2 regions of the Mesorhizobium sp. B264B1B genome follow, and region 2 is predicted to be linked to the other one. Evidence: riboswitches for the same ligand, from Rfam matches in the RefSeq annotation. Region 2 holds a riboswitch; the other holds the start of a gene.
The links. A riboswitch is a leader RNA that binds a small molecule or an ion and turns the genes downstream of it on or off. The one in region 2 is predicted to bind cobalamin.
Positions count from the first base shown of each region.

Region 1: another riboswitch for cobalamin. It lies ahead of LB547_RS06495 (ABC transporter ATP-binding protein); the one in region 2 lies ahead of LB547_RS01185 (CbtB domain-containing protein).

Region 1 is NZ_JAIUIS010000002.1:547,067-552,394, reverse strand. Features, by position in the region: gene LB547_RS06505 (Gfo/Idh/MocA family protein) at 1-681, opposite strand, end outside; gene LB547_RS06500 (LacI family DNA-binding transcriptional regulator) at 863-1,888, shown strand; cobalamin riboswitch at 1,951-2,160, shown strand; gene LB547_RS06495 (ABC transporter ATP-binding protein) at 2,417-3,205, shown strand; gene LB547_RS06490 (ABC transporter substrate-binding protein) at 3,245-4,192, shown strand; gene LB547_RS06485 (FecCD family ABC transporter permease) at 4,201-5,220, shown strand.
Region 2 is NZ_JAIUIS010000001.1:252,270-257,597, reverse strand. Features, by position in the region: gene cobO (cob(I)yrinic acid a,c-diamide adenosyltransferase) at 1-450, opposite strand, end outside; gene cobU (bifunctional adenosylcobinamide kinase/adenosylcobinamide-phosphate guanylyltransferase) at 452-991, opposite strand; gene LB547_RS01190 (CbtA family protein) at 984-1,781, opposite strand; gene LB547_RS01185 (CbtB domain-containing protein) at 1,797-1,976, opposite strand; cobalamin riboswitch at 2,012-2,208, opposite strand; gene LB547_RS01180 (aromatic ring-hydroxylating oxygenase subunit alpha) at 2,343-3,512, shown strand; gene LB547_RS01175 (MFS transporter) at 3,516-4,715, opposite strand; gene LB547_RS01170 (DUF1624 domain-containing protein) at 4,947-5,328, shown strand, end outside.

The sequences.
Region 1 (5,328 bases), on a different contig from region 2:
GCCGCGATAGGTGAACATCTTGCCCTGGCCGAGCTCGAAGGTGGCGCTTGCCGACGATCCCTGCCGGTACCAGGAATTGGCCGGCTCCCATTCCCGGCAATACACTTCGGTCGGCTCGCCATCGACCATGTAGCGGGCGGCGTCGAATGTATGGATCGCCATGTCGAGCAGCAGCACATGGCGCATGCCTTCGCGGAAACCGCCGAAATGCGGCGCAATGAAAAAATCGGCATGGATGCTGGTCGCAGCGCCGATGGCGCCGGAGCCGAGGAAGCGCCGGATGCGCCGGACGTTGGCGACGTAGCGGCGGTTCTGCACCACGGCATGGACGCGTCGCGCGCGCCGCGCATCGTCGATGATGGCGCGCGCATTGTCCGGGCTGTCGGCCAGCGGCTTTTCCGTCAACAGATGACAGCCATGGGCAAAGGCCGAATTCGCCACGGCGCGACGGGCGGCAGGCACGACCACGTCGAACACCGCATCGGGTCTGGTCTGGGAGAGAACGACGTCGAGATCGGTCCCGATCGCGACCCCGGCGAGGTCGTATTCGCGTGCCCGCTGGCGCGCCCTGTCGGCGTCGAGGTCGACGAGACCGACGATCTTGACGGCAGGGGATTGGCTGATGGCCTCGAGCCAGGTTTTGCTCATGGCTCCGCACCCGACCAGGACGACGTGCATCATCCAGCGCTCCTCCGGCCAACCCCTCCTGGCTGGCACCCACGGCAGTCCGTAAATGACTTCCGTAAACGTTTACGATGACACACCCGATGGCATATATTGTCAATCGGATTTGTACCGTCGGCTCTGAAACGCCTTGGCCGCACGACCGGCTGGTGCTAGCCAGAAGCAGGAGGGGGAGGTCTTGGCGTCCAGCATTCACGATCTTGCGCGGCACCTAAACATTTCGATCGGTACAGTCTCGCGCGCGCTTAACGGGCGCGCCGACGTGAACGCCGAGACACGCCAGCGCGTGCTCGAGGCGGCCCGGAAGCTCAATTATTCACCGAACCACTCGGGCAGGAACCTACGCCGCGGCACCACCCATGCCGTGGCTTTCATGCTGCAGCCGCATCCGGGCGACCAGCAGTATGGCGAGCCGTTCTTCATTCCGTTCCTCACCGGACTGCAAGCGACATTGGCCGAGTGCGGGCTGGACCTGATCATCGTCATGGGCGCGCCGGCGGATTATCAACAGGAGCGGCTGCGCCGCGTCGTCGAGACGCGTCGTGCCGATGCCGTCGTACTGGCCTGGACGCGGCGCGAGGACGATCGCATCGACTATCTGAGCAAGGCCGGCTTTCCCTTCGCGACGCTCGGCCGAAGCCGGTCCGGCGACGACAGCTATCCCTCTCTGGATCTGGATTTCGAGAAGGCGGGCGCCGATGCGGTCGACCGGCTGGTTGCGCGTGGCCACCGCCGCATCGCCGCCATCCGGCCGTCGCTTGACCTGAATTTCGGTTATCTGTTTCTGGAGGGTTATTGCAAGGCGCTGCGGCGGCACGGCATCGAAGTCGATCCCGGCCTGATTGTGGACGGTTTTATCAACGAAGCCGGTGGCTACGCGGTGACACCGCAAGTCATGCGGTCGAAGGATCCGCCGACCGCGATTATCTTCAACAACGACTCGATGGCGCTCGGCGGCTGCAAAGCGCTCGCCGAAATGGGGATCAAGCCCGGGCAGGATGTCGCGGTGATCGTCATCGTCGACACGCCGCTCTGCCGTTATTTCTCGCCGGCGCTGACCGGCTTTCGTCCGAGCCTTGACCCGATGGGGCGGCGGCTCGGCGAAATCCTGCTCGCCTCGCTCCCGGCTTTCGCCGGCGCGAAAGGGCCAGAGATCATTCGCGAGGTCTGGCCGCTGGAACTGGTGGCGCGCGATAGTGATTGACCACACGTTTGTATCGTTATAACAGAACATGCATCGACCTTGCCTCGACGCTGCCTGCATCCTAGGCTGCGACTCGTGATGGTCCCCGCGCCGCAAGGCGAGGGGTGAAAAGGGAACATGGTGAGGCCCGTTTTTCGGGTCGAAGCCATGGCTGCCCCCGCAACTGTAAGCGGCGAGCAAAATCCGAGAAGCCACTGGCCGGCAAGGCTGGGAAGGCAGGATGGCGCAACGACCCGCGAGCCAGGAGACCTGCCATCTGCATGGGTTGACCGGACGGGGTGTGCCGGGAGGAGACGCGGGGTTCGGTCTTGTCGACCGGTTCAAGCCAGCTTCCTTCCGTCGCCATTTTTGAAAGTGACGGAAGTTGGACGGCTCCATCGATCGCATTCACTGCATTCCCATGCATCGCATCATCGTGTGCACGCTTTGCCGCGATATCGCCACCGAGGTGAATTCAGGCCAGCGTCCGGCAGGATTGGCAAGCAAGACGCTGGCCCGTATTCCGGCGGGCCCTGCAAGGAATTGCCCATGACCGCGCCGCTTCTCGAGGCCCGCGACCTGGCCGCGGCGGCGGATGGCCTGCATCTGGTGCATCCGGTCAGCCTTTCGGTGGCGGCGGGCGACCGTCTCGCCATCATCGGTCCCAACGGCGCCGGCAAGACGACATTGCTGCGCATGCTGTCGGGCATGCTGCGGCCGAGTTCGGGCGAAGTGAAGCTCACCGGGCGCCTGCTGGACAGGATTTCGACCGCCGAGCGGGCGCTGCACATCGCCGTCGTCGGCCAGACCGATCAACCGGATCCACGGCTGGCGGTGATCGATTATGTCGAGCTCGGCCGGGTTCCGCATACCGGCCGCAGGCACAGGAGCGAGGAACGCGACATTGTCGTCGAGGCGCTGCGCCGGACCGGGCTGTTGCCGCTGCTTGGCCGCACCATCGGCTCGCTGTCGGGCGGCGAGCGCCAGCGCGCCCAGCTTGCCCGCGCCATCGCACAGGAGCCGAAGATCCTGTTCCTCGACGAGCCGACCAACCATCTCGACCCGCGGGCGCGCAGCGAGTTGCTCGAACTGGTTGCAGGCCTCGGCATGACCGTGATCGCGGTGCTGCACGATCTGGCGCTGGTGACGCCTTTCGCCACCAGGGTCGCGGTGATGAGCCATGGCCGGTTGCATGTGCTGGCGCCGCCACGCGAAGCACTCACTCAGCAGCTGATCCGCGAGATCTTCGGTGTCGACGTCTTTAGGTTGCGCCACCCGACGGAGGACCGCGAGCTGACGGTGTTCGAGGTTCCGAACCGTGCCGCGCCATCTTCGTGAGCGCAGATCCAATTCCCGTGCAACGAAGGAGCAACATCCGTGAAACGCCTTGCCGTATCTCTTGCCTTCTCCCTGCTGGCCTCTACGGCCTTCGCCTTTCCGGTGACGGTCGACAGCTGCGGCAAGTCGCTGACCTTCGACGCGCCTCCAAAGCGCGCTGTCATTCACGATCTCAACATGGCCGAGATGGCCTTCGCCCTGAAGCTGCAGCCGTCGATCGTCGGCCTGACCGGCATCACCGGATGGTACAAGGTCGGCCCCGAATTTAAGGCCGAGCAAGGCTCGATCCCGGAACTGGCGCCCAAATATCCGACGCTGGAAAACCTGGTCGCTGTCGAGCCCGACTTCTTCTTCGCCGGTTGGTACTACGGCATGAAGCCGGGCGGCGAGGTGACGCCCGATACGCTGGCGCAACACGGCATCAAGACCCTGGTGCTGACGGAAAGCTGCGTCCATCTCGACAAGAACCGCCCCGCCGCTTCGATGGACCTGCTCTATGGCGATGTCGAGAAGCTGGGCAAGATCTTCGGCAAGGAGGCCGAAGCGGATAAGCTCGTCTCCGGCTGGAAGGCGCAGCTCGCCGAAATCACGGCCAAGGTCGGCGCCCGCAGGGGAACGCGCGTGTTCCTCTATGATTCCGGCGAGGACAAGCCGTTCACATCAGGCAAGTTCGCCATTCCCAACGCCATGATTTCCGCGGCCGGCGGCGACAACATCATGGCCGACATGGACACCAGCTGGGGCAACACGGATTGGGAGACGGTGGCCTCGCGCAATCCGCAATTCCTCATCCTGCTCGACTATCAGGATGGCGGCGGCTACCGGAAGCTGCTCGATTTCCTGAAAGCGCATCCGGCAATGAAGGAGACGGACGCGGTCAGGAACGAACGCTTCGTGGCGCTTCGCTATGCCGAACTGACACCCGGGCCGGCCAATATCGACGCGATCGGCAAGATTGCCAGGGCGATGCATCCGGAAGCGTTTTAACCGGGAACATGACTTTGCGGCACAAGGCATTCGTATTGGCCATGACGGCGGCCGCGTTGGCTATGGCCGCGCTCGCGCTGCTATCGATCGCCTATGGTTCGACGATGATCCCGCTGGGCGACGTCGTTGCAGCACTTGGCCATGCGATCGGATTGAAGGGGCATGACGTGTCCGGCCCGGTCGGCAGGATCGTCGTCGACCTCAGATTGCCGCGCACCATCCTGGCCATCTGTCTCGGCGGCGGCCTGGGCGTGGTCGGCGCGCTGTTGCAGACGGTGACGCGCAACGATCTTGCCGATCCGTTCCTGTTCGGCCTCTCGTCGGGAGCCGCCGCCGGCGCTGTCTCCGTCATCACCGTCTTCGGCGACAGTTTCGGGATCTGGACGCTACCGATCGCCGCGTTCACCGACGGTATTCTGGCGGCTTGCGTTGTGCTTTTGCTGGTTGCGCGGGTGAGGGGACAAGGCCCCGAACGGCTGATCCTCGCCGGACTTGCGGTCTCCTTCATGTTCACCGCATTGACCAATTACCTGGTCTTTGCCGGTGACCAGCGCGCCGCCCATTCGGTGCTGTTCTGGACGATGGGCGGGCTCGGCCTGGCGCGGTGGGACAATATCTGGCTGGGTGCGCTTGGGGCCGGCACGATTGCGGCGTACGGGCTGTGGAATCATCGCCGGCTGGACGCTTTCCTGGCCGGCGAAAATGCCGCCGAAAGTCTTGGCGTGCCGGTGGCGCGAATGCGACGGACGACGTTTCTGGTCGCCGCGTTTTCGACCGCGATCCTGGTTTCGGTCGCCGGCGTCATCGGCTTCGTCGGCCTCATGATCCCGCATCTGTCGCGGCCGCTGGCTGGTACGCTGCATCTGCGCCTGATCGTAAGTTGCGCGCTGTTCGGGGCGGTGCTGTTGCTGGCAAGCGACCTTCTGGCGCGCACATTGCTGCCGCCGCAGGAACTGCCGATCGGCATCATCACCAGCTCGCTCGGCGCCTTCTTCGTTGTCACCATGCTGATCCGCAACCGCTTGTAATGGGTGTCGCGGCGGCCGAAATCATCGGACGCAGCCATGATTGTGCTGCACGGCTGCCATGCACGTTTGCCGGCTTCTGGAACAATGCCGGACTTGAATGATAAGCAC
Region 2 (5,328 bases):
CTTGTCCAGATCGAGATACTCGTAGCGCAGCGCGATGTTGAGTTCGTCGAGCACGACGAGACTGATCGACGGATCGGCCATCAGCTCCAGCGCCTTGGCCCAGGCGGCCTCGGCCGCCGCGATGTCGCGCTTCAGATCCTGTGTCTCCCAGGTGAACCCCTCGCCCATCGCGTGCCAGACGACGCGGTCGCCGAAGGCGGCGAAGGCCTCCTTCTCACCCGTATGCCATTTGCCCTTGATGAACTGGACGACGCCGACGCGCTTGCCGTAGCCGAGCATCCGCAGCGCCAGGCCAAAGGCAGCCGTGGTCTTGCCTTTGCCCGGGCCGGTGTTGACGATCAGCAGCCCCTTTTCGACCGTCTTGCTCGCCACCTCGGCGTCTTGGACCGCCTTGCGCTTGGCCATCTTGGCGCGGTGGCGCTCTTCGTCCTTTTCGTCGATGTCGGTCATGTCACTTCACCTTGAGCGGCAGCCCCGCCACCATCAAAAGCACGGTCTCGGCAATCGCCGCGACCTGCTGGTTGAGCCGGCCGGCGGCGTCGCGGAACCGGCGCCCCAGCGCATTGTCGGGCACGATGCCTTGCCCGACCTCGTTGGATACCACGAACCAGGGTCCGCGCGGCCGCGACAGCATGTCAGCCAGCCGCCGACATTCGGCCTCTACATCATGATCGGCCAGCATGTGATTGGTCAGCCAGAGCGTCAGGCAGTCGACAAGCACCGGCTGGTCCTCCGGTAGGGCCTCGAGTGCACCGACAAGGTCTAGCGGTGCATCGATGGTCGTCCAGCCCTCGCCGCGCCGCGACCGGTGCAACGCGATGCGCTGCCGCATCTCGTCGTCATAAGGTTGCGCCGTGGCGATGTAGGCCCATGGCGAAGGCAAGGCGGTCATCAGCGTTTCGGCGTGGGGGGGGGGGGGGGGGGGCGGGGGGGCGCTCTTGCCGGAGCGCCCACCGCCGATGATGAAGGTCAGTCTTCCGCGATCAGGCAAAGCTGTCGCGCAGGCTCGTCGCGCTGCCGGTGAAGCGTCCACGCACCACGCCGACGACAGCGCCCAGCACGAGCCAGAACACCAGGTTCGTCACTGTCACCGCCACCACGAACTGATGGTGCAGGCCTTCCGGGATCGGCGTCTCGAAACTGTCGGGCTGCGGCGCGCCGACGATATGCGGCGCGACGATCAACACCACACCCAGAATCGCCAGCGGCAGTGATTTGCGGAAGGCGATCAGGGCAAGGCCGATCGCCGTCGCCGCCACCGTCGCCGTCCACCAGATCTGGCGTGGCAGAAGCTCGGCGGCAGGCATGGCCGGCAGTTCCGGCGGCAGGCCGAGGCCCGGCGCCAGCGTGAACACGGCAAAGCCGGCCAGTCCCCAGAACACGCCCTGGCGCCAGTTGCCGATGCCGCCGGCGAATTCCGAAACCGCGACCAGGACCAGCGCGAAGCCGATGCCGGTGACGATGTTGGCAAGCACGCTGAAAGCGAAACGCTCGAAGCCGTCGGCCGGCGCCCAGCCTTCCTCTTCAGCCGGAACAGCTTCAGCGGCTGCCGGCGCGGCGGAGCTCATGGCATTGCCCGCCGGGGCGGCAGAGTTCATGGCGTTGTTGTCGGTCGGGGCCGGTGCGGTATGGTCGTGGTGGTGGCCGCCGCCGACCTGTTCGTAGACTTCCGCCTTCAGGATCAACGGCACGGTGGCATAGGCCTGCATGCAGGCGAGAACGACACCGGCCACGAGCCCTGCGATCGCCGCGATGAACACGACGTTGCGAAACAGGTTCATGATGTCAAATCCCTATCAGTGGCAGGGAAACGCCATCGAGTGGCGATAGTCGTGCGCGGCATTGTGGACCGCGTCGATATGCGAGAAACCGACAAAGCCTACGACGAAAACGCCGAGCAGCGCCGCGAGCGCGAGCTGCAGGAGGCGCGACTGCGAGGAGATGGAGGCGCCGAGGGAGACGGAAGCGGTATTCATGTCTTGTCCTTTCACCCTCCACCCGAGGGCATCGAAGTCAGTTTCCTGTCGCCGGCAGGTCTCCTGGCTCGCGGATCAGCGCCCTTCCCCACCTTCCCGAAGAAAATCTTCAGTGGCATATGGAGAGGACTACCGCACACAGTTGCGGGGGCAGCCACGGCATTGGGCAACAAATCTGCCCGCACCGCATTCCCTCTTGGCTCCAATCGGAACCGACGACGAAGGTGACTATAGGGAAAATCGCCGCATCCGGCAAACCAAATTCCGACGGCGACAAGCGCTTTAGCGCCGTCCGGCCGCTTGCTCCGCTGCAATTGACAATTTCCGTGGCCGGGTGTCGGCTGCCATCCTCACAGGAGGCCAGCCATGCAGCCCGTCCAGAGCCAGCACGCCCCCTATAACGGCCTCACCCGGGCCGAGCCGACATTGCCGTCCTCGGCCTATTGGGATGCGGCGGCCTACCAGCGCGACCTCGACGCCATCTGGTACAGGAACTGGCTGCTCGTCTGCCGTGAAGCTGATCTCGCCCAACCGCTGGCTTTCCGCACCTTCCGTGTCGGCAGCCAGGAGATCGTCGTGCTGCGTGACGATACCGGCGAACTGCGCGCCTTCCACAACACCTGCCGGCATCGCGGCTCGCAGCTTTGCCAGGAACGCGAGGGGCGGCTGAAGGCGCGGCTGATCACCTGCCCCTACCACGCATGGTCCTATTCGCTGCGCGGCGAGCTCGTGCGCGTGCCATCGAAAACGCTGCCCGAAGGTTTCGACAAGGCGGACCATCCGCTCTATCGCGTCGCGCTGTCGGTCTGGCGCGGCTTCGTCTTCGTCAATCTCGCGGAAGATGCCGCCGGCTCGGCGCACTCATCCTTCGACCCGGCCTCCGGCGATCTCGGCAACTGGCCGCTGGAATCGCTGGTATCGGGCCATGTGCTGCGCAAGGTGATGAACTGCAACTGGAAGATCTTCTGGGAAAACTTCAACGAATGCCTGCATTGCCCCGGCGTCCACAAGGACCTGTCGCGGCTGGTGCCGATCTACGGCCGCGGCCTGATGGGCCGGCATGACGACCCCGAATGGACCCGCCATGCCGACAATGACGCGCCGGAATTTTCCGGCGGGCTGCGGGCGGGTGCCGAAACATGGTCACGTGACGGCCAGGCGCATGGGCCGGTCTTTTCGGGCCTGACGCCGGCCGAGCACGCCGCCGGCCAGACCTACGCCACCAGCCTGCCCTCGATGTTCATCGTCGGCCACGTCGACTATGTCAGGTCCGTACGGCTGGTGCCGCTTGGCCCCGAGCAGACCGAATTGACCGCCGAATGGCTGTTCGCGCCCGACGCGCTCGCCGCCACCGACATCGACAACATCGTCGGATTCGGCACCCAGGTGCTGGAGGAGGATGCCGCGATCTGCGAGGTCAACCAGAAAGGGCTGCGCTCCATGCGCCATAAGGCCGGCGTGCTGATGCCGGAGGAGTACGACCTCCACCGCTTCCACGATTGGGTACGCGAACGACATGCTGCGCTTGTGCCGTAAGCTTCACAGCGACTTCGGCAGATACCGCCAGGTGACATAACCGCAGACCGCCGCAAGCAGGCCGAGCGTGACGAAAACCGAGCCCAGTCCGAAAAAGGCCAGCACCACCGAGTAGACCAGCGGCGGCGTCAGTTCGGAAAAGTCGAGATAAGTGCGGTAGACCGCAGCCATCTGCGCCCGCTCATAAGAGCGGACCGAGCGCATGAAGGCGGTCGAGCCCAGCGCGTCGAGCGCGATGGTGAAGAAGGCGCCGCACAGCAGGAAGGCGCCGGTGACGAGCGGCGCGCTTTCGCCGACGGCACCCGCCGCCAGCAGCACCACCGACATGGCGAAATAGGCAAAAGTCATGGTCCTGCGGCCGCCGAAGCGCTTGCCGGCCTTGCCCCAGAAAATCGCCATGAACAAAAGCGCGTTGCCTGCCGAAACCAGAATGCCGCCGGCAAGTTCGCCCTCACCGGTGATGACCATGAACAGCGGGCCATAGACGAAAAATGTCGTCCAGAAGCAGGAGCGGCCGAAGGCGATCAGCCAGGCCAGCCTCAGCCTCGGCTGCGCGACGAAGCGGCCGATATTGGCCAGCGGGTTGACCGGGCGCGTCTTGCCCGGCCGGATCGAGGCATTGTCGCCGAGCCGGTAGGTCCAGAACAACGCCAGCAGGGCCAAGGCGAATACGGCGACCGCGCCATGCGCGGCATAGATGCCGAAGCGCGTGTAGAGAAAGATGCCGAGCGTCGGCCCACCCGTCCAGGCAAACATCGACCACGCCATGCGCAGCGATTCGGCCTGCATGAAATCGGTCTTGCGGATGTGGTCCATGATGTAGAGGTTGAGCGTGATCGACAGCGCGCTGGCGCCCATGACACGGCACAGCATACCGGCCAATTGCCCGGCGAGCGTATGCGTGACGAAGAACAACGAGCCGATCGCCAGCAGGCAGGCGCCCGCCGTGTAGACCCAGCGCCGTGCGAAGCGCTGGATCAGCATCGGCATGAACAGGGTCACCGACAGGCCGAGCATCGCCACGATGGTGTAGAGGATCGAGACGATCTGCTCGTTGTGGAGGATTTCGTAGGCCTGGATCGGGATGACGCTCGACACCGTGGCGCGAGCGAAGGATTCGACCGCGTAGAGCGAGGCGAAGGTGCGGGCATCCGCGGCCTTGAGGGCCGGTAGCCAGATCGGATGGCGCACATGCGTGGACATTGCTTCCCCAAAGCAGAATCAGCAGCCAATCTGCGGCCATCAGTTCGCGACCGGTAACAGGAAACCGACGTGCCCCGGATAAAAACGAAGCCGGTCAAAGGCTTTCCGGTGCTGGCCTAAAGGGGTGCCTCATGCAGCGCCGGCTGACTGTCTGTATCGAAGCTCACGGCCTTCTTTTGTCCGGCGTAACCGTGATAGTCCTCGTGCGGGGCTGAATCAGATCGCGAGACCATGAGCATCCAGACGCCGACCATGCCCGCCGCGGAGTTGCCGAGGACCAAGCGCATCGTCGCCATCGACATGCTGCGCGGCATCGCGCTGATCGCCATGGCGAGCTACCATTTCACCTGGGACCTGGAATTCTTCGGCTACACCGATCCCGGCCTGACCGCCTTCGGCTGGTGGAAGTTCTATGCTCGCTGCATCGCCTCGACCTTCCTGTTCCTGGTCGGCGTCAGCCTGTATCTCGCCCATGGCAAAGAGATCCGCTGGAACGGCTTCTGGAGACGCTTCGCCATGGTCGCCGGAGCGGCGATCGCCATTTCGGTCGCCACCCGTATCGCCACGCCGGACGGGTGGATCTTCTTCGGCATCCTGCACCAGATCGCGCTGG